One region of the Micromonospora sp. C51 genome, then DNA from elsewhere that is predicted to be linked to it. Evidence: predicted binding sites of a transcription regulator. Region 1 holds the regulator's gene; the other holds the start of a gene.

What was found. Region 1 encodes HrcA, which represses chaperone genes, less so after heat shock. Its sites were predicted from a motif close to GGTTNGCACNCTCNNNNNGAGNGTGCNAACC; they were not measured.
Region 2: the regulator HrcA is predicted to act here: its motif matches at 7,260-7,290, upstream of groL (chaperonin GroEL).

What each region holds. Positions count from the first base shown of each region.
Region 1 covers NZ_JAGPXQ010000006.1:25,730-36,646, forward strand. The annotation lists gene KBX50_RS09620 (serine hydrolase) at 1-1,326, opposite strand, end outside; gene KBX50_RS09625 (histidine triad nucleotide-binding protein) at 1,323-1,682, opposite strand; gene KBX50_RS09630 (16S rRNA (uracil(1498)-N(3))-methyltransferase) at 1,728-2,462, opposite strand; gene dnaJ (molecular chaperone DnaJ) at 2,464-3,609, opposite strand; gene hrcA (heat-inducible transcriptional repressor HrcA) at 3,683-4,705, opposite strand; gene KBX50_RS09645 (DUF4870 domain-containing protein) at 4,916-5,491, shown strand; gene hemW (radical SAM family heme chaperone HemW) at 5,519-6,742, opposite strand; gene KBX50_RS09655 (enoyl-CoA hydratase-related protein) at 6,763-7,551, shown strand; gene KBX50_RS09660 (hypothetical protein) at 7,670-8,602, shown strand; gene KBX50_RS09665 (phytanoyl-CoA dioxygenase family protein) at 8,836-9,741, shown strand; gene KBX50_RS09670 (MOSC domain-containing protein) at 9,829-10,473, opposite strand; gene KBX50_RS09675 (GlsB/YeaQ/YmgE family stress response membrane protein) at 10,612-10,899, opposite strand.
Region 2 covers NZ_JAGPXQ010000043.1:33,524-44,440, forward strand. The annotation lists gene thrC (threonine synthase) at 1-967, shown strand, start outside; gene KBX50_RS27675 (GNAT family N-acetyltransferase) at 1,207-2,226, shown strand; gene KBX50_RS27680 (GNAT family N-acetyltransferase) at 2,277-3,296, shown strand; gene paaN (phenylacetic acid degradation protein PaaN) at 3,350-5,023, shown strand; gene KBX50_RS27690 (GNAT family N-acetyltransferase) at 5,086-5,616, opposite strand; gene KBX50_RS27695 (cold-shock protein) at 5,828-6,031, shown strand; gene KBX50_RS27700 (hypothetical protein) at 6,310-7,212, shown strand; gene groL (chaperonin GroEL) at 7,488-9,110, shown strand; gene KBX50_RS27710 (hypothetical protein) at 9,215-9,457, opposite strand; gene KBX50_RS27715 (S8 family serine peptidase) at 9,619-10,917, opposite strand, start outside.

The DNA of each region.
Region 1 (10,917 bases):
GTGCATCCGGACCACCACGCCGGCGGAGTCCCGGGTCAGCCGGAGCAGCTCACCGTTCTCCCGGCCGGAGACGGTACGGAACACGTCCGGCTGCTCCGGTGCCGGAGCGAACACCGCCGGCGGCTTCCCCGGCGGGTCACCGGCGCCACGGGCCCGCAGGGCCCCCTCGTGCCACGAGAAGACGTACTCGAAGCCCTCGCCCCACCAGCGGCCGAGCAGTCCGCGCACGTCCGGCGGCGCCGGCTCACCGGGACGCCACGGGTCGATGTCTGCCGGATCGTGCTCGACCGCGGCGGCGAGCAGCCGGTGCGGCAACTCCAGCAGCTCGACGGCGGTGCCGGAGGAGCCCAGCACGGCGGCGCCGAACGCCCCCGGGGTGTCCTCGCCGCCCCGGCGGCCGTACGCCCCGGCGAGGAAGCCCGGCATCGCCCCGTCGTGCCCGACGTGCACCACCCGCTCCCCCTGAGGTACCAGGATCAGACCGAGACCGAAGCCGCCGGCCCAGACCGCCTCATCGGTGACCGTCACCGGCCAGCGCATCTCGTCCAGGGTGGCCGGGGCGAGCACCCGACCCGCCGCGTCCAACGCCGCCGGGTCGGCCAGGAAGGCGGCCCACCGGGCCATGTCGGTGGCCGTGCTCCACAGCTGCGCGGCGGGGCTCACCGCGCCGAAGTCGGTGGGCGGCTCCGGATGCGCCTCGTCGGAGTACGCGTCGACCAGGAACCCGGTCGCGGCGCGCGGGCCCGGGGTGGTTGTGGTGGCGGTCAGCCCGAGCGGGGTCAGCACCCGCTCGGTCAGCACCTCCGCCCAGGTGCCGCCGCGTACCTTCCCGACCAGGTGACCGAGCAGCGCCATGCCGAGATTCGAGTAGTGGTAGCGGCGGCCGGCCGGCAGCACCCGCTCGGCCCGGTCCAGCTCGGTGATCAGCTGGTCGGTGTCCGGTGCGCGCAGGGTGTCCCAGACGTCGCCGTACGGTTCCCGTTGCAGGCCGGCGGTGTGCGACAGCAGCCGGCGTACGGTCAGCTCACCGTGCGCCGGCAGGTCGAGGTGCCGCCGCAGCGGGTCGTCGAGGTCGAGCAGCCCGTCGTCGCGGCACTGCATGACCAGCACGGCGGTGAACGTCTTGGTCACCGAGCCGATCCGGAACCGGGTCTGCTCGTCCAGGGCCGTGTCGTTTCCGGTGCCGCCGGCGGTGCACGTCCACAGCGGCCGGTCGGCGCGGTGCACCGCTGCCGAGACCGCCGGCACCCGGGCCTGCGCCTGGACCTGGCGCACCATCCGGTCCAGGCGACCGGCGGCGGAGGTGGGGCCGGCGGCGGAGGTCATCCGAGTCTCCGTGCCAGCATCGGGCCGAGCGGGGCGCCGCCGAGCACGTGGGCGTGCACGTGGAAGACCTCCTGGCCGCCGTACGCCCCGGTGTTGAACATCAGCCGGAACCCGTCGCCGAGCAGGCCCTCGTCCTCGGCCACCGCGGCGGCGGTGGCCAGCACCTCGCCGGCCAGCGCCGGGTCACCCTGGCCGAGCGTGGCCACGTCGGCGTAGTGCTCCTTCGGTACGACCAGCACGTGCACCGGTGCCTTCGGGTCGATGTCGCGGAAGGCGAGCGTGGTGGGCGTCTCGCGGACCACGGTGGCCGGAATTTCTCCGGCGACGATGCGGCAGAACAGACAGTCGCTTCCCATCCGGGCAGTGTAAGGAAGGGTTCCTCGGCGACGCCCGCGCGACGCTCACCAGCGCAGCAGGCGGGTGGCGAGGACCGCCAGGGCGGCCACGCCCGCGGTGGAGGTGCGCAGCACCGAGGTACCGAGCCGTACCGGTCGGGCGCCGGCTTCCTGGAAGGCCGACAACTCGTCCGGGGTGATGCCGCCCTCCGGCCCCACCACCAGCACGATCTCGCCGTGTTCGGGCAGCTCGACGGTGGTCAGCCGGTCGGTCGCCGCCTCGTGCAGCACGTACCCGGCCGCCGCCCCGGCGATCCGGCGGGTCACCGATGCGGTGCTCTCGTCGGGCGCTCCCGCCACCACCGGCAGCCACGCCCGCCGGGCCTGCTTCGTCGCCTCCCGGGCGGTGGCGACCCACCGGCTGCGGGCCCGTACGCCCCGGTCGCCGCGCCACTGCACCACCGAGCGGCCCGCCGCCCACGGGACCAGCTCGTCCACGCCCGCCTCGGTCATCGCCTGCACGGCAAGCTCACCCCGGTCGCCCTTGGCGATGCCCTGGACCACCACCAGCCGCGGGTTCGCCGCGTCGACGTACCCCCGGTCGGTCACGTCGAGGTCGAGGGTGCCCCGGCCGACGGCGGTGACCACGGCGGTGGCTGTGCCGCCCCGCCCGTCGGCGAGCAGCACCTGCTCGCCGACGCGTAGCCGTTGCACGGTGGCCGCGTGGTGGCCCTCGGGCCCGTCCAGCACCATCGAGGCGGCGGTCGGCAGCGACTCGACGAGGAACAGCGGGGCGGACACGTCAGGCGTGGCCGTTGAAGGCGTCGCGCATCCGGGAGAAGAAGCCACCCTGCTTGGTCAGCTCGGCGACCTCCTCGCCGCGGGTCTTGGCGAAGTCGCGCAGCATCCGTTCCTGGTCGGCGTCGAGCTTGGTCGGGGTACGCACGTCCAGGTGGACGTAGAGGTCGCCCCGCCCGGCGCCGCGCAGGTGCGGTACGCCGCGGGCCCGCAGCCGCAGGGTGCTGCCCGGCTGGGTACCCGGCTTGACGTCGACCGGTTCCTCGCTGTCGAGCGCCTTGATGGTCAGCCGGGTGCCGAGTGCGGCGGCGGTCATCGGCACGGTGACCCGGCAGTGCAGGTCGTCGCCCTTACGGGAGAAGACGTCGTGTGGCCGTTCGTGGATCTCCACGTAGAGGTCCCCGGCGGTGCCGCCGCCCGGGCCGACCTCGCCCTGCTGGGCGAGGCGGATCCGCATACCGTCCTCCACCCCGGCGGGGATCTTGACGGTCAGCGATCGGCGGGTGCGTACCCGGCCGTCGCCGGCGCAGGTCGGGCAGGGGCTCGGGATGGTGGTGCCGTAGCCCTGGCAGACCGTGCACGGCCGAGCGGAGACCACCTGCCCGAGGAAGGTGCGCTGCACCGACTGCACCTCGCCCCGGCCACCGCACGCCTCGCAGGTGGCCAGGTGGGTGCCGGCGGCGGTGCCGGCACCGGAGCAGGTGGTGCAGAGCACGGCGGTGTCGACGGTGATCGGCGCCTCGACGCCGAAGGCGGTCTCCTGGAGGTCCAGCTCCAGGCGCAGGATCGCGTCGGCGCCGGGGCGGGTACGCGGACGCGGGCCTCGCCCGGCGCCCGTGGCGCCGCCGAAGAAGGCGTCCATGATGTCCTGGAAGCCGACGAAGGGGCCGGCCCCGCCGGGGCCACCCGGACCGCCGGGCCCGCCTCCGCCGGGTGCCAGCGGGTCCCCGCCCAGGTCGACGATCTGCCGTTTCCGATCGTCCGAGAGGACCTCGTACGCGGCGTTGATGTCCTTGAACTTCTCCTGTGCCTCCGGATCCGGATTCACGTCCGGATGGAATTGGCGCGCCAGCTTGCGGTAGGCGCGCTTGATCTCGTCATCGGAGGCACCCTTGCTCACGCCGAGAATGCCGTAGTAGTCCCTGGCCACTGCGTTCCGTGTCCTCGTGTTCGTCTCGAGTTACGCCGTTCGGCGGCGGCAGCCTGCCGTCGGCCCTGACTGGTCAGTTCTGGGCCAGCAGCTCGCCCACGTAGCGTGCCACGGCCCTCACCGTGGCGATGGTTCCGGGGTAGTCCATCCGGGTCGGTCCCAGCACGCCCATCCCCCCGACGATGGTCGCGCCCGGGCCGTACCCGGTGCTGACCACGGAAGCCGCCCGTAGGTTGTCGATCTCGTTCTCGTCGCCGATACGTACCCGCAGCGTGCTCGGCTCCACCTCGCCGATGAGCTTGAGTAGCACGACCTCCTCCTCAAGTGCTTCGAGGATGGGACGCAACGAGCCCTGGAAGTCGAGCAGACCGCCCCGGGCGAGGTTGGCGGTGCCGGCCAGGGCGAGCCGCTCCTCGTGCCGTTCGACGAGCGTCTCCAGCAGCACCGTGGACAGCGTGGTCATCGCCGGGCGCAGGTGCGGCACGGAGTCGTCGATGAGGGCCTGCACCAGCGGCGGGGTCTCCGACAGGCGGACACCTACCAGCTTCTCGTTGACCAGCCGGCGCAGATCCAGCACGTCGTCGGCGGGGACCGGTGCGGGCAGTTCGACCAGCCGCTGCTCGACCCGACCGGTGTCGGCGATCATCACCAGCATCAGCCGGGTGGTGGAGATCGGCACCAGTTCCAGGTGACGCACCCGGGACCGGGCCAGGCTCGGGTACTGCACGACGGCGACCTGCCGGGTCAGCTGTGCCAGCAGCCGAACCGTGCGGTGCACCACATCGTCGAGATCGACGGCGCCGGCCAGGAAGCGCTCGATCGCCCGGCGTTCGGCCGGGCTGAGCGGCTTGACCCGGCTCAATCGATCGACGAAGAGTCGGTAGCCACGGTCGGTGGGCACCCGCCCCGCGCTGGTGTGCGGTTGACGGATGTAGCCCTCGTCCTCAAGCACGGCCATGTCGTTGCGGACCGTGGCCGGCGAGACACCGAGTTGGTGCCGCTCGACAAGCGACTTGCTGCCGACCGGCTCCTGGGTGGCGACGTAGTCCTCGACGATCGCCCGGAGCACGGCGAGCTTCCGGTCGTCCAGACCCATCCTTGCCACCTCCTGTCGCAGGTCAGCCCCCAGCGTCACGGCCACCAGAGGAACACTCTGGCACTCGACTGTAGCGAGTGCCAGTCTACGTCGGCGTCCCCCTCGGCGCGATGATCAAGTCGGCCGGCCCGTCATCGAACCGATCGGCGGGTTGACACTCGCCGGTGTCGCTCTGGTGCGCCGTTGCCGCTGGCACCTACCGTGACCTCCATGACTGAACCACCTCGTCCCCCGGACTCCGGCGACGAACCCACGACACCACTGTCCGGTTCGCCAGGCCAGGGCGGCTATCCCCCGCCCGGCGGTTATCCCCCGCCCGGCGGCTATCCACCTCCCACCGGCGACCAGCCGCCCGGCGGTTACCCTCCCCCACCCGGAGCCCCCGGTGTCGGCTACCCGACCGGCGGTTACGGCGCTCCCGGCGGTGGCTACGCCAACAACGAGGACAAGACCTGGGTCCTGATCGCCCACTTCGGCGGCCCGCTCGGCGTGGTCGTCGGTGGCGGGCTCTTCGGCTGGGTGGCGCCGCTGATCGCGATGATGACCCGCGGGCAGCAGTCCCCGATCGCCCGGGCCCACTCCGTGGCCGCGCTGAACTTCCAGCTCACCTGGGCCATCGTCGGCGTGCTGAGCTGGGTGCTCGCCACGATCACCTGCGGCATCCTGTTCTTCGCGCCGATCATCGCCGGGATCGTGCCGGTGATCTTCGGCATCATCGGCGGGGTCAAGGCCAACGACGGGGTGCTCTACCAGTATCCGATGAGCTACGCGTTCGTGAAGCGCTGACCGCGCGGGCCGGCCGGATGACGGGGGTCAGGGCAACAGGTCGCGGACCACGGCGTCGGCGAGCAACCGGCCGCGCAGGGTGAGCACGGCGCGGCCGGCGGCGTGGGCCGGCTCGGCGAGCAGCCCCTCGGCCAGCGCCCGCGCCGCGCCCGCCCGTCCCGCGTCGGTCAGCACGTCCAGCGGCAGGCCGGAGGCCAGCCGCAACCGGAGCATGACGTCCTCCATGTGCGCCTCGTCGCCGGTGAGCACCTCCCGGGCCTGCCCGGGTGACGCCCCGGCGGCGAGGCGTTGCGCGTACGCGGCGGGATGCTTGACGTTCCACCAGCGCACCCCGCCGACGTGGCTGTGCGCCCCCGGCCCGAGGCCCCACCAGTTCCCGCCGGTCCAGTAGAGCAGGTTGTGCCGGCAGCGCGCGGCTGGCGTGCGGGCCCAGTTGGAGACCTCGTACCAGGAGAAACCGGCCGCGCCGAGGGCGGACTCCGCGGCCAGGTAACGGTCCGCGGCGACGTCCTCGTCCGGGTACGGCAGCTCGCCACGGCGCATCCGGGAGGCCAGCCGGGTGCCGTCCTCGACGATCAGGGCGTACGCGCTGACATGGTCCACGCCGGCGGCGACCACCTGGTCCAGCGAGGCGGCGAAGTCCTCGGCCCGCTCCCCCGGCGTTCCGTAGATCAGGTCGAGATTGACGTGGTCGAAGCCGGCGTCGCGCGCTTCCATCGCGGCGGCGGTGGCCCGGCCGGCGTGGTGCCGGCGGTCGAGCACGGCGAGCACCCCGGGCGCGGCCGACTGCATGCCCAGCGAGATCCGGGTGTACCCGGCCGCGCGCAACTCCTTCAGCGAGGTGGGCGTGACCGACTCGGGGTTGGCCTCGGTGGTCACCTCCGCGTCGGTGGCCAGCCCCCAGGTCCGGTCGATGGCGTCCAGGATGCGGGCCAGGTCGTCGGCGGGCAGCAGGGTGGGGGTGCCGCCGCCGACGAAGACCGTCTCCACCCGGGCCGGTGGGGTGTCGTCCAGCACCCGGGCGGCGAGCGCCAGTTCCGCCAGCACGGCGTCGGCGTAGCCCTCCCGGCTCGCGCCGCCGCCCAGTTCGTCGGCGGTGTACGTGTTGAAGTCGCAGTAACCGCAGCGACTCGCACAGAAAGGCACGTGCACGTAGACCCCGAAACCCCGGACGCCTACGGACGCACGGGCGGACGCGGGCAGCGACCCGTCGGCGGGGACGGGCTCGCCTGCTGGAAGGACGCCGGGCATGGCCACTAGTGTGCCCTGGCATGACCTCTCCCGACGCGTTCGTGCGGGTCGCCACGGCCCACGGGGTGACCACGCTCACCCTGGACAGTCCGCACAACCGCAACGCGCTCTCCACGCCGCTGATGACCGAACTGCTGGCCGGGCTGGCCGCCGCGGTCGCCGACGACGCGGTCCGGGTGATCGTGCTCGACCACACCGGGCCGGTCTTCTGCTCCGGCGCCGACCTGAAGGAGACCGCGGCGGCGTACGCCAGCGGCACGGTGCCCGCCGGGATGCTGAGTGACGTGCTCGCGGCGGTCTGGGAGTGCCCGAAGCCGGTGCTGGCGAGAGTCGCCGGCCCCGCCCGGGCCGGCGGCCTGGGCCTGATCGCGGCAGCCGACCTGGCGGTCTGCGCGGCCGAGGCCACGTTCGCCTTCACCGAGGTGCGGATCGGGGTGATCCCCGCGGTGATCTCCGCGACGGTGCTGCCCCGCCTGACCACCCGGGCGGCAGCCGAGCTGTACCTGACCGGCGACCCCTTCGACGGCCGGCGGGCCGCCGAGATCGGCCTGGTCACCGCCGCGGTGCCGGCCGCGGAGCTGGATGCCGTGGTGCGGCGGTACTGCGACTCGCTGGTACGCGGCGCCCCGGCGGCGTTGGCCGGCGCGAAGCGACTGCTGCGCCGCCCGGCCGCCGTCGACCTGCGCGCCGACCTGGCCGAGCTGGCCGAGCTGTCCACCGGCTACTTCCTGTCGGCCGACGGGGTCGAGGGGGTCACCGCGTTCCGGGAGAAGCGGCCGCCGCGCTGGGTGGCGGAACTCGGTGGGTGAGGTACGGCCGGGACGGGGAACCTCGCGTTGCGCGTAGGTGCCGCAGGAGGTGGGAACCGGTCGGACGACCCGAACAGGTCGATGAGGGACGTACGCTTGGCGGACCTTGACACAGGAGGTGCGGGTGCGGACTCGGGCTTTCGCGACGGGATTCGTGGTCCTCGTCCTGATCGCCGCGATCGGGACGATCGTGGTGCTGAGGCAGGCCGGTGAGGGGCTACGGCTGCCGCTGGCCGGCCGGGCCTGCACGGTGCAGGCCGACGGCGAGGTGACGCTCGACTCGCAGCAGATGGCGAACGCGGCGACCATCGCGGCGATCGGCGTGCAACGCGAGATGCCGGAGCGGGCGGTGGTGGTGGCGCTGGCCACCGCGTACCAGGAGTCCGGGTTGCGCAACCTGACCGGTGGCGACCGCGACTCCGTGGGGCTGTTCCAGCAGCGACCGAGCCAGGGTTGGGGCACACCGAAACAGATCCGCGACCCCCGGTACGCGGCGGGGAAGTTCTACGCGGCGTTGAAGAAGGTGCGCGGCTGGGAGGACATGCGGGTCACCGACGCCGCACAGAAGGTCCAGCGCTCGGCCTTCCCCGAGGCGTACGAGAAGTGGGCCGACGAGTCGCAGGTGCTCACCCGGGCGCTGCTCGGTCACGCCACCACGGCGGTCACCTGCGCGGTGGGCGGCGATCCGGTGATGCGCGGCGCCGCCGCCATCGCCGCGCTGACCGAGGGGCTGGCGCTCGACTGGGGCCTGCGGGCCTTCACCGGCAACGACGACCGGCAGGTGGGCAGGAGTTACTTCACCTCTGCCGTCGACAGCTCCGGCAACCCGACCCTGCTGAAGGTGGGGATCAACGAATCGCCCTCCGCCGAGGGCGTGCGGGCGGGCTGGCGGTACACGCACTGGCTGGTCTCCCACGCGAAGGAGCACGGGGTGAAGCGGGTGACCTACGACGGCCGGGAGTGGACCGCCAAGCGCGGCGACTGGAAGCGCCTGCCGGACAGCGACCGGGGTGACACGGAGGTCCTCGCCGAGGTCCACGCCGACGTCTGATCGGCCCCGATCTCCTTAGAGCGACCGCCCTTACCCGCAGTCACCGCAAGATCCGGCATTTCGGTATGTAAGGCCGCGTCTCGCCACGTTGCGTGACATGGGGTAGTCGTCCAACCGCCTTCAGTCGCCGTACCTGTGGAAAGGTCGCAGGGTGCCCCCCGAGTCGCCTGGACGCGCGTTACGATCGGCGGCCTGTGCCAGAAATGGTTTCACCTCTTGGGGAGGGGTACTACGTGGCGTTCGACTACGGCGACCGGACCGGCTACGAACCGATCAGTGACGTCGACCGCAAGGAGTTCCACGAGCAGGGCTTTCTCCTGCTGCGCAACGTCCTGACCGAGGATCACCGGGCCGCTCTCGAGGCCGCGGTCGACCGGGTGTACGAGGAGGAGAAGGCCAAGGGCAACACCACCAAGGACGGCACCCTGCACCTGCTGGGCTTCCTTGAGCGTGACGAGCTCTTCGGCGAGCTGCTCACCCACCCGATCGCGTTCCCCTACATGTGGGGCCTGGCCGGCTGGAACATCTACACCCACCACAACCACCTCGACGTCACGCCGCCGGCGTTGGAGCCCGAGAAGCCGTACTGGGGTTGGCACCAGGACGGGTACCGGCAGAACTCCGACCCGGAGACGATGGACCCGAACCTGCCCCGGCCGATGTTCTCGCTGAAGGTCGCCTACGTGCTCTCCGACCTGTCGGAGAAGGGACGGGGCGCGACGAAGGTGATCCCCGGCAGCCACCTGTGGAACTCGCTGCCGCGCCCGGCGGATCTGAGCGTGCACAACCCGGATCCCGAGGGCACCGTCGAGATCACCGCCAAGCCGGGTGACGCCTTCATCTTCGACCGCCGCCAGTGGCACTCCCGGTCGACGAACCTGTCGAACATCACCCGCAAGATGCTGTTCGTCGGTTACACCTACCGGTGGATCCGCCCGCTCGACGAGCTGCACCCCGACAAGGACGGCGAGTGGTACCGCAACCGCACGCCGGTGCAGCGTCAGCTGCTCGGGGAGGGCACCCACACGGCCAACTACTGGGGCATCAACTGGGACGGCTACATCGACGACGAGATCCCGCTGCGCAAGGAGCTCAAGCAGCGCGGTCTGCTCAACCGCAGCATCCCCTGGCTCCGCTGACCAAAGCGTGACGACAGGCCCCGTGGCCACGCCTGGACGTGGCCCACGGGGCCTGTTCGCGTCTGCTTGAGAGGACCTGCCGGCCCGTCAGCCGGCCGGCTCGCCCAGCCGGCGACGCGCCTTCTCGCGAATCGGCTCGGGCAGGTCGTCGGCGGCCAACAACCGGGGCAGCAGCGCCGGTTCCAGGGTGAGCGCCCGGAACACCTCGCCGAGGGTCACCCCGTGGGCCGGCCGGTGCACGATCTCGATCGGGTCGCCGACGCCCACCGCGCCCTCCCGCATCACCCGCAGGTACGCGCCGGGCGTCGCACGGGCGGTGAACCGCTTGATCAGATCCGGTACGCCCCAGAAGCCGGCAAAGGTGGTGCACGGGCTACGCGGCGTGGTCACCTGGAGCAACACCTCGCCGACGGCCCACTGCTCGCCGATCACGGCGCCGGTGACGTCGACCGCGTGCGTGGTGAGGTTCTCGCCGAAGCCGCCCGGGCGGATGGCGCGCCCGAGGTCCGCCTCCCACCAGGCCGCGTCCTCCCCCGCATACGCGTAGACGGCCTTGTCCGGACCACCGTGGTGGGACCGTTCGCCGATGAAGTCGCCAGCCACCCCGTCGATGCGGAAGAACACCGGAGCCTCCGCCGGCCGCTTGTCGATGCCGCTGCGCCCGCTCGCGTCACCGGCCCACTCCGCCTCGGTCACGATGCCGACGTTCACCGATGCCACCCTGCCCGTCATGATCACATCCTACGGGAGCGGCTACGGCCACCACCGCCCGCGCTGGTCAGGTCGGTCCCGGCCCGGGCACCACGTTGGGCGTACGCATGCGAAAGGCGCCCGACCTCGACGGTCGGGCGCCTTTCGACGGTTCAGCTGTTACCGATGGGTGACACCCCGGCGGTTGCGGCCCACACCGGCGACCAGCGCCACCGCCACGGCGGCCAGCAGCACCTGGAGCAGCAGCTCCCGCCAGTCGATACCGGCGGTCTCGGCGAAGCCGGACGCACGGGCGATCACGGTGCCGAGCAGCGCCGCACCGACACCGATGAGCATGTGCAGCCAGATCGGCATGTTCTGACGGCCCGGCACCACCAGTCGGCCAAGCGCACCGACGATCAGACCAACGATCAGGGCGGTGATGATGCCCCAGACGGTGAGCTCCATGGTCGCTCTCCTTCACAA
Region 2 (10,917 bases), on a different contig from region 1:
CGCTCCGCTCTGGGTCAAGGACGACAGCGCCAATCCCACCCACTCCTTCAAGGACCGGGTGGTGTCGGTGGCGCTGACCGCCGCCCGCGCGCTTGGCTTCTCCCGGTTCGCCTGCGCCTCCACCGGCAACCTGGCCAACTCCGTAGCCGCGCACGCCGCCCGGGTGGGTGCGCCCTCCGTGGTCTTCATCCCCAGCGACCTGGAGCAGGGCAAGGTCGTCACGACCGCCGTCTACGGCGGTGATCTGGTCGCCATCGACGGGTCGTACGACGACGTGAACCGGCTCTGCGGCGAACTGGTCGAGACCGACGAGTTCGAGGACACCGCCTTCGTCAACGTCAACGTACGGCCGTACTACGCGGAGGGGTCCAAGACGCTCGGCTACGAGGTGGCCGAGCAACTTGGTTGGCGGATCCCCGCCCAGGTGGTCATCCCGATGGCCTCGGGCGAGCTGCTCACCAAGATTGACAAGGCGTTCAGCGAGCTGGTCGAGATCGGCCTGGTGGAGGCCCCGGCCGGCGGCTGGAAGGTCTTCGGGGCGCAGTCGGCCGGCTGCAACCCGATCGCCACCGCACTACACGCGGACACCGACTCCATCACTCCGGTCAAGCCGACCGGGATCGCCAAGTCACTGAACATCGGCGACCCGGCCGCCGGGCTGTACGCCCTGGAGGCGGTGCGCCGCACCGGTGGCTGGATGGACTACGCCGACGACGACGAGATCCGGGCGGGGGTACGCCTGCTGGCGCGTACCACCGGGGTCTTCGCGGAGACGGCTGGCGGGGTGACCGTGGCGGTGCTGCGCAAGCTTGTCGAATCGGGCCGACTGGACCCGACCGCCGAGACGGTGGTCTTCAACACCGGTGAAGGGCTGAAGACCCTCGACGCGGTCGCCGGTGAGGTCGGCCCCACCCACCGGATCAAGCCTTCGTTGCGGGCCGCTCGCGACGCGGGCCTGCTGAGCTGACGACGAACGGATGAGTAAGCGGCATTTCGCAGGGAGTGAGCGAAACACGCCGCCAGGGACTTGACGACCGCAAACGGACGGCGCAAGATGCTCCGTGCGGGAGGGCGCTTCGCCGTAGACTTTCAGTCTTTACGACCCAGCGCCGGAGGCGTTGTGCGATCGTCCCTCCCGACCAACGTCCGAGCGGGCCAGCGAAAATTCGCTGGCCCGCTCGTCTGTCGCTGGCGCAGGCTGCCGGCATGACCATCACCATCACCCCGGTCGGGGCCGCCGACGAGGCGGCCGTCGAGCAGGCGTATCAGGTCGGTGCCGCACAGGTGGCCGCCGACGAGCCGGACTTCCCGCCCCTCTGCCGGCAACGATTCACCGCCCTGCTACGCCATCCGATGCCGGGCTACGAAACCAGCATGCTGCTGGCGCGGATCGACGGTGAGCCGGCCGGTTTTCTCCGGCTGGACCTGCCGCAGTTGGACAACACCGAGAACGCCTCCGCTGAGCTGATCGTGCATCCGGCACAACGCCGCCGAGGCGTCGGCCGAGCGTTGGCCGAACATGGGCTCGGCCTGCTGCGCGAGCGCGGGCGTAAACGGGTGAGTGCGATGAGCCGCGCTGAGCTTGCCGGCGAGCCCGGCCGCCGGTCGCCGGGTAACGCGTTCGCTGTGGCCATGGGCGCGGTCGATGCCCTGACCGATGTGCGGCGACGCCTCGACACCGCCGACCTCGATCAGGCGAAGCTTGACGCGCTGCTGGCCGACGCCCGGGATCGCTCGACCGGCTACCAGGTGCTGTGCTGGCGCGGGTACACCCCCGACGACCTGGCCGCCGACGTGGCGTACCTCGACGGACGGCTGCTGGCCGACGCGCCGATGGGCGATCTGGCGTGGGAGCCGGAGCAGGTCGACGCCGATCGCCTGCGCGGCACCGAGCTGGCGCTGGATGCGCGGGGCCGGCGCCGTTACCACGTCGGCGTCCGCCACGAGGCATCCGGTCGGCTGGTCGCGTGGACGCTGCTGGACGTCGGTGCCTCCGCGGACTGGCACTCGTTCCAGCAGATCACCATCGTCGACCCGGAGCACCGGGGACACCGGCTGGGCCTGCTTGCCAAGATCGAAAACTTGCGGCACCTGCTCGCCCACGAGCCGGGCGTACGAGTGATCGACACCTTCAACGCGGCCAGCAACGACCACATGATCGCCATCAACGAGCAGCTCGGTTTCCGGGTGCAGGACCGGTGGAGCAACTGGCAGCTCAACGTCTGACCGGCGAAAACCGGTGGCGGTGGCCGGGCGGCGCCGGCACGCTCACCGCCATGGACATCGCCGTCATGCCGTACGACTCCGCCGACGAGGCAGCGCTCGACGAGGCGTACCGCGTTGTCGCGGCGGCGCAGGCGGTCGACCTGCCCGATCTGCCGGTGGGAGACCGGACCGAGTTCGGGCTCCTGGTCGCCCATCCGCCGCACGGCAACGTGATCCATCAGGCGTTGGCCCGGCGGGACGGCGAGGCGGCCGGCCACCTGCGGATGCGGCTGCCGCAACTGGAGAACACCGGCATCGCCACCGTCGAGCTGACTGTCGATCCGGCGCAGCGGCGGCGGGGAGTGGGCCGAGCGCTGCTGGCGTACGCCCGGAAGGTGGCCGCCGAGCACGGCCGGGAGCGGTTGATCGGTGAGACCCCCGGGCCGCTACCCGGCGGACCGGCGCGCGAGGCGCCCGGGGCGGCCTTCGCGGCGGCGGCCGGAGCGCAGGCCGCGCTGGCCGAGGTGCGGCGTCGACTGGACACCACGCGACTCGACCAGGCGACCCTGACCGCCCTGCACGATGCCGCCCGCGCCCGGGCCGCCGGCTACCGGACGGTGGCCTGGCGGGGTCCGGTGGCCGAGGAGTACGTGGTCGACGTCGCCCGGCTGGAGAGCCGGCTGCTCGTCGATGCGCCGATGGGCGATCTGGCGATCGAGGCGGAGCAGGTGGATGCCGCGCGGTTCCGGGAGATCGAGCGGATCCAGCGGCTGCGGGGGCGACGGCGCTACCACGTCGGCGCGGTGCACCAGGCGACCGGCCGGATGGTCGCCTGGACGATGATCGACAGAGGTCCGTCCACGCCGTGGCACGCCTGGCAGGAGATCACCATCGTCGACCCCGCACACCGGGGGCACCGCCTCGGCCTGCTCGTCAAGGTCGAGAACCTTCGGCACGCACTTGCCCACGAGCCGGCCCTGACCGCGATCGACACCTGGAACGCGGCGGTCAACGATCACATGATCAGCATCAACGAGCAGCTCGGGTTCCGCCCGGTCGACGCCTGGACCGATTGGCAGCTGACCATCTGAAGTTGTGACACGCCCCTACTGATCTGAGGGCTTCGTGTTGCATGATTGCGGGCATGACGGAGACCCCGCACCCCCTCTACGACAGGCACGCCGAGACCCTCAACCGCGCGCTGACCGCGATCACGGAGCGGGGGTACTGGTCCGCCTACCCGGAATCACCCAGCCCACGGGTGTACGGCGAGACCGCCGCCGCCGACGGCAAGGCCGCCTTCGAGGCGTACCTGGGCGGAGACTTCCCGCTGGACCAGCCGGGGGACGGCGACCGGGTCACCACCGAGCACAGCCCGTTCGGCGTCGCCCTGAACGTGCGCTACCCGCACGCCGACGCCGACCGACTGGTCGCCGCCGCGTCAGCGGCGCTGCCCGCCTGGCGGGACGCCGGCCCGCGGACCCGGGTGGGTGTCTGTCTGGAGATCCTCGACCGGCTGCACAAGAACGTCTTCGAGTTGGCCAACGCGGTGCAGTTCACAAGTGGTCAGGCGTTCGTGATGGCCTTCCAGGCCGGTGGTGCGCACGCCCTGGACCGCGCGCTGGAGGCGCTGGCCTACGCGTACGCGGAAATGACCCGGCATCCGGGCACGGCCGGCTGGGAGAAGGCCGCCGGCAAGGGCGACCCGCTGCGGATGTCCAAGACCTTCCACGTGGTGCCCCGGGGCGTGGCCCTGGTCATCGGCTGCAACACCTTCCCGACCTGGAACTCGTACCCGGGTCTGTTCGCCTCGCTGGTCACCGGCAACCCGGTCGTGGTCAAGCCGCACCCGCGCGCCGTGCTGCCGCTGGCCGTCACCGTGCGGTACGCCCGGCAGGTGCTTGCCGAGGCCGGCTTCGACCCGAACCTGGTGCTACTGGCCCCCGAGGCCCCCGGCGAGAAACTCGCCTCGACGCTGGCCCTGCACCCGGCGGTCCAGATCGTCGACTTCACCGGCTCCACCGAGTACGGCGACTGGCTGGAGGCGAACGCCCGTCAGGCGGCGGTGTACACCGAGAAGGCCGGGCTCAACACGGTCGTGATCGACTCCACCGACGACTTCGCCGGGATGTGCCGCAACCTGGGCTTCACGCTGACGCTCTACAGCGGCCAGATGTGCACCACCTCGCAGAACATCCTCATCCCCCGGGACGGCATCGACACCGACCAGGGGCACAAGAGCTTCGACGAGGTGGCCAGCGGCATCGCCACGGCGGTCGGCAAGCTCACCGGTGACCCGGCCCGCGGGGTGGAGCTGACCGGCGCGATCGTCAACGACGGGGTGCTGGAGCGGCTGGACGAGGTGACCAAGGTCGGTTCGCCGGTGCTGGAATCGCGTACCGTCGAGCACCCCTCGTTCCCGGACGCCGTGGTGCGTACGCCGACCATCGTCAAGCTGAACGCCGGTGACACCGAGACCTACTCGCGGGAGTGGTTCGGGCCGATCTCCTTCGCCATCGCCACCGACTCCACCGCGCACAGCCTGGAGATCCTGCGCTCGACCGTGGGGGAGAAGGGTGCCCTCACCGCAGCGGTCTACTCCACCGACGACGCGGTGCTGGACGCCACCGAGGCGGCGGCGATCGAGGTCGGGGTGCACCTGTCGGCCAACCTCACCGGCGGCGTCTTCGTGAACCAGTCGGCGGCCTTCTCCGACTTCCACGGCAGCGGAGCGAACGCGGCGGCGAACTCGGCGTTGACCGACGGGGCGTACGTGGCGAACCGGTTCCGGATCGTGCAGAGCCGCCGGCACGTCTGAGCGGTGATGCGGCTCCGGGGGTCTTCCCCGGAGCCGCCCAGGTCGGCGATCGTCTGTCGGATCTACGCGGCTCTGCGCATCTGGAGTTCGCGCAGGGTGGGGATGCTGGGGTGCGGGACGCGGACGCCGGTGTCGACGAATCCCAGGCGCTGGTAGGCCCGGTAGGCGCGGTCGTTGCCGACCACCACCTCGAGCATCAGCTCGTTCCGTCCGCAGGCCCGGGACCAGCCCGCCACCCCACCGACCAGCTCCGCGAGCAGGCCGGTGCCCCGCCAGCTCGGCGTGATGTAGACGGCGTAGAGCACGGTCACCCCCGGCTCGGCCGGGTGTGCCATGCCACCGACGTGCCCGACGAGCCGGCCGCCCGGATCCGCCACGAACTGCGCCGTGTCCGGGCCGGCGGAGACCCGGGCGACCCGGGCGGCGTACTCGGCGTGTGGTCGGGCGGCGGCCTCGGCGATCGTCTCCAGGAAGGCCAGCGGCGCGTCCGCGAGCATCTCCAGGCGCAGTGCCCGCATCCGAGCTGTGTCGGCTGGCTCGACTCGGCGGATGACGGCCCGGCGCAAGCCCGTTCCGTCGGTGACGCTCGTCATGCCGGAATGCTTATCACAATGACGTACGACGATACGGGCGACTGTAATACGCCCGATTTGTGGTCGTGCGCCGTCGTCACTCCTCGTGTAGCGTGCGATTTCGGTCACCCGTTTCAGTGGTCGTCGCCGACTGCCGAAACCGGTGGTTTCCGGGTGCCGGCGCGCCGGCGACCCGAGGTAGTGGAACGCCGTGCAGAGTGAGGAAAACACCGTGGCACAAGGCACCGTGAAGTGGTTCAACGCCGAGAAGGGCTACGGCTTCATCGCCGTCGACGGCGGGCAGGACGTCTTCGTTCACTTCTCCGCGATCGAGATGGACGGCTACAAGGCGCTGGACGACGGTCAGCGGGTGGAGTTCGAGATCGCCCAGGGCCAGAAGGGCCCACAGGCCGAGCGGGTACGCGTCATCGCCTGAGCGCCGACCACCCACCCCACCGACCGATCGTCGTTCGGGGTGGCGTGACCATCGCCGGAGGGGGCAGCGGTGCCGGCGCCCCACAAGGGAAGATCATGGGCCGAGCCAGCCGTCGCTGAGGAGGTCCCATGTCCGACCAGCCGCCCCCGACAGGTCCGTCCTCTCCGCCTCCGGGCGAGCCGCAGCCGCCCGCCGGATGGATCGGCCAACCACCCCTCCCGGGCCAGCCTCCGCACGGTGTACCGCCGGCTCATCCCACGCAGCCGCCCCACCCCGGCATGACGCCGTATCCCGGCCAGCCGTTCTACGGCTGGTACCCCCCGGGCGGCTACGGCCTCGACCCCTCCGACGCCCTGGTCACCCCGCCCGGGTCCGGGCTGGGCGGCTGGTTCACGCGGTGTGTGGGCGCCGCCCGCCGGGGTTGGCGACCCCTGCTGCCGATTCTCGTCCTCACCCAGGCGCTGCCGGCCGCGGTGCTGTCGGTGCTCGTGCTGGCCGTGGACCCCTCGGCCCGCTGGGACGCCCAGCTCGCCAGCGACTCCGCCGCGCTGCCGGCGAACTTCTGGTCCGATCTCGCGACACTCCTGGTCGTGGTGCTCGGTGGCAGCCTGCTGCTCGGTGTGGTGCAGGCCGTCGGCTGGGCCGCCGGCACCTGGGTGATCGCCCGGCAGGCGGTCGGCGAGTCGGCCGGTCTCGGTGCCGCCCTGCGCTACGGAGCGCGTCGGGCGCTCGGTCTGTGGGGCTGGACACTGCTCATCACCCTGATCGTCACCTTCGGGTTCTGTCTGTGCTTCCTGCCCGGCGTGTACGCGGCGTTCGCGCTGGCCCTGGCCGGCCCGGTCTACCTCTTCGAGCGGCACGACCCGCTCAGCAGGTCGCACCGCATGCTGCGTGACCGGCTGGGGCTGCTGCTCGGCCGGGTGGCGCTGGTGGGTGCCGCCGTGATCGGTTTCTCACTGGCCGCGAGCGTGCTGGAGTCGCTGGCGATCCTGCCGTTCGGCACCACTCCGTTGGACTCGCCGGGCACGGCGGTGGGCGCGGTGCTGACGATTGCGGTGGTCGCGGTGCTGACGCTGCCGGCGTACCTCGCGCAGCTGGTCGGGCTGGTCGTCACCTACGCCGAGCAGCGGGCACACGAGGGCCCGGTGAACGCCGCCCAACTGGCGGCCGAACTCGGCTGACCCGGGCCATCGTGCTTGCACTCGGCAGGGCAGAGTGCTAAACAAGTCATTGGCACTCGCATGGCGTGAGTGCCAGCTGGTCGGGACGGTGGGGCTGCGGTCGCGCTCGTGACATAACCACGGGTGTGGCACGTGGCCGGTCGTCGCGGGCTATCCGGCCCGGCCGAGGAGACGTCGCCGTCGCCAGGTGGCGACGTCCCAAGGTGCGTACACCAGACGGCCCATCCGGGGCACACACTCGGGTGGCCCGTGAGTGTCCAGGAGGACAACGCCGTATGGCCAAGATGATCGCGTTCGACGAAGAGGCGCGCCGCGGCCTCGAGCGGGGCATGAACCAGCTCGCCGACGCCGTGAAGGTGACCCTCGGCCCCAAGGGCCGCAACGTCGTGCTCGAGAAGAAGTGGGGTGCCCCCACCATCACCAACGATGGTGTGAGCATCGCCAAGGAGATCGAGCTCGAGGACCCCTACGAGAAGATCGGCGCCGAGCTGGTCAAGGAGGTCGCCAAGAAGACCGACGACGTCGCCGGTGACGGCACGACGACGGCGACCGTCCTGGCCCAGGCACTCGTTCGCGAGGGCCTGCGCAACGTGGCCGCCGGCGCCAACCCGATGGCCCTGAAGCGGGGCATCGAGGCTGCGGTCGCCAACGTCTCGGAGGAGCTGCTGAAGCTCGCCAAGGACGTCGAGACCAAGGAGCAGATCGCCTCCACCGCCTCCATCTCCGCTGGTGACGCCAGCGTCGGCGAGATCATCGCCGAGGCGATGGACAAGGTCGGCAAGGAAGGCGTCATCACCGTCGAGGAGAGCAACACCTTCGGGCTGGAGCTGGAGCTCACCGAGGGTATGCGCTTCGACAAGGGCTACATCTCGGCCTACTTCATGACCGACCCGGAGCGTATGGAGGCCGTCTTCGACGACCCGTACATCCTGATCGCGAACAGCAAGATCTCGTCGGTCAAGGACCTGCTCCCGATCCTGGAGAAGGTCATGCAGGGCGGCAAGCCGCTGCTGATCATCGCCGAGGACCTGGAGGGCGAGGCCCTGGCCACGCTGGTGGTCAACAAGGTCCGCGGCACCTTCAAGTCGGTCGCCGTCAAGGCGCCGGGCTTCGGTGACCGCCGCAAGGCCATGCTGACCGACATCGCCATCCTCACCGGTGGCCAGGTCATCAGCGAGGAGGTCGGCCTCAAGCTGGACGCCGCCAGCCTCGACATGCTGGGCCGGGCCCGCAAGGTCGTGGTGACCAAGGACGAGACCACCATCGTCGACGGTGCCGGCGACGCGGAGCAGATCCAGGGTCGGGTCAACCAGATCCGGGCCGAGATCGACAAGAGCGACTCCGACTACGACCGGGAGAAGCTGCAGGAGCGGCTGGCCAAGCTGGCCGGCGGCGTTGCGGTGATCAAGGTCGGCGCGGCCACCGAGGTCGAGCTCAAGGAGCGCAAGCACCGCATCGAGGACGCGGTCCGCAACGCCAAGGCCGCCGTCGAGGAGGGCATCGTCCCGGGTGGTGGTGTCGCGCTGGTCCAGGCCGGCAAGACCGCCTTCGACAAGCTCGACCTGGCCGGCGACGAGGCGACCGGCGCGCAGATCGTGAAGATCGCGCTGGACGCCCCGCTGCGGCAGATCGCCGTGAACGCCGGCCTTGAGGGCGGCGTCGTGGTGGAGCGGGTCCGCAACCTCGACGCGGGTCACGGCCTCAACGCCGCGACCGGCGAGTACGTCGACCTGCTGGCCGCGGGCATCATCGACCCGGCCAAGGTGACCCGTTCCGCGCTGCAGAACGCCTCGTCGATCGCCGCGCTGTTCCTCACCACCGAGGCCGTCGTGGCGGACAAGCCGGAGAAGACCCCGGCCGCACCGGCTGGCCCGGGCGGCGGGGACATGGACTTCTGAGTCCAGCTCCAACGCCGGAAGGGGCGGGCCGCGTCAGCGGTCCGCCCCTTCCGCTTTGTCGGCGGTGGCCGGCCGACCCCGCGTCGGCGGTCGTGGCTGGTCGGCTACGTCGGCAGCGGCCGCTGGTTCCGTCGCTTCCGGGCCCGGTCGTACGGTGGTCGGTGCTGAACCGGCTCGTCCACCAGGATGAGCGGCTCCTCGGGTGGCTCGTCCACACCTGTCATCTCGGCCAACTGCTCGGCGTCGCCGTAGTCGAGCCGGTCGATCGGCAGTTGGCCGGGGAGTCCGTGGACCGCAGCCCCGGTGGCTGGTGGGGCTTCCCGAGCCTGATCGTCGTCCGTGCTCATCGCTGCCTCCTCTACCGAAACGGTAGGGCGCGCCGAGCACCAGGACGGGCGAACGGCATTATCAGGATCTATTTACTATTTGCACTTTTGATGTGGTCAAGAGCGCTACGTCCGTAAGAAGCTACGTTCGGCCCGGACGCCGGTACCGGCCCGAATGGCGATCAACCACGGGCCGCCGAGACGGCCGCGTACGCGTCGACCAGGCCGGCGCCCACGATGTTCGCCGGGCCGCCACATTCGTCGGTCCGCGCCCGGGCCGGGTCGTTGGTCTCGATCGGGTCGGCTGTGTCGCGGAGGATCCGCCGCGTCCGGTCAAGGTCGCCGACGAGTTCCGGGTTGGCTGACCACATCAACGCGACCACGCCAGCCACCTGTGGTGTGGCCATCGAGGTGCCGTCGAGCACGGCGTACCCGCCGCCGGGCATCGCGGAGATGACCTCCGCCCCCGGCGCCATCAGATCCGGTTTCGTCACTCCGGCGACCGTCGGACCACGGGAGGAGAAGGCGGTGACCCGCCGCCGGTCGTCCACCGCGCCAACGGTCAGCACGTCCGCGTAGGGTGCGGGCGGATCCTGCACGGAGCCGCAGAACGGGCCGGTGTTGCCGGCCGCCGCGACGACGAGAATCCCGGCGGCCTCCAGCGCTGTGGTGGCCGGCCGCAGCGCCGAGGGATCGCAGCCTTCGATCGGCGGGCAGCCCCACGAGTTGGTCAGGATCTCCGGCGCCCGGGCGGGCCGCCCCTGTCGGAACGGGTCGCCGCCGAGCGGGAAAGGCGCCAGCATGAACTGGAGGCAGTCGAGGTAGGCGGCCGGGTTCCCCAGATTGCGGTCGAGGTTGACGCAACCGACCCACTGCGCGCCGGGGGCCACACCGATGCCGCCCCGCCCGACGGCGCTGCCCATCGTGTGGGTGCCGTGTCCGCTGCGGTCGGTCGGCGCTCCGCTGCCGTTCCACGGGTCGAACCACGAGTCGTCGCCGCCCCGAAAACCCTGGGCCAGCGTCGGATGCCGCCCGTCCACTCCCGAGTCGGAACTGCCCACGGTCACTCCGTCGCCGGTGACGCCGAGTTCGGACCAGACCCGATCCGCGCCGATCATGGTGATGTTCCACGGCGGGCCGGACGGGGGCGGAGCGCTGCCGGTGGCGCTGTCGGCTGGCGCCGGCAACGGACGCAGTCGCTGGCTGACCAGTACCCGATCCACCTCCGGTCGGCTGGACAGCCAGGCCCGTACCGCCGGCCCACCAGCCACGTCGATCGCGTTGACCAGGTAGTAGGGGGTGTGTGGCAGTCGAGCCCGCCGCAGGTCCCGCCGCAGGTCGGCCTGGGTTCGGTCGGCGGTGTCGACCAGCCGCCGGTAGACCTCCTCGGCGCGTGCGTCCCGGCCCGCTTGACCCGGCCCGCCGGGCACACCGCTCAGGTCCGCCTGTTCGCGGAGCAGTACGAAGAGCCGCTCCCCGTG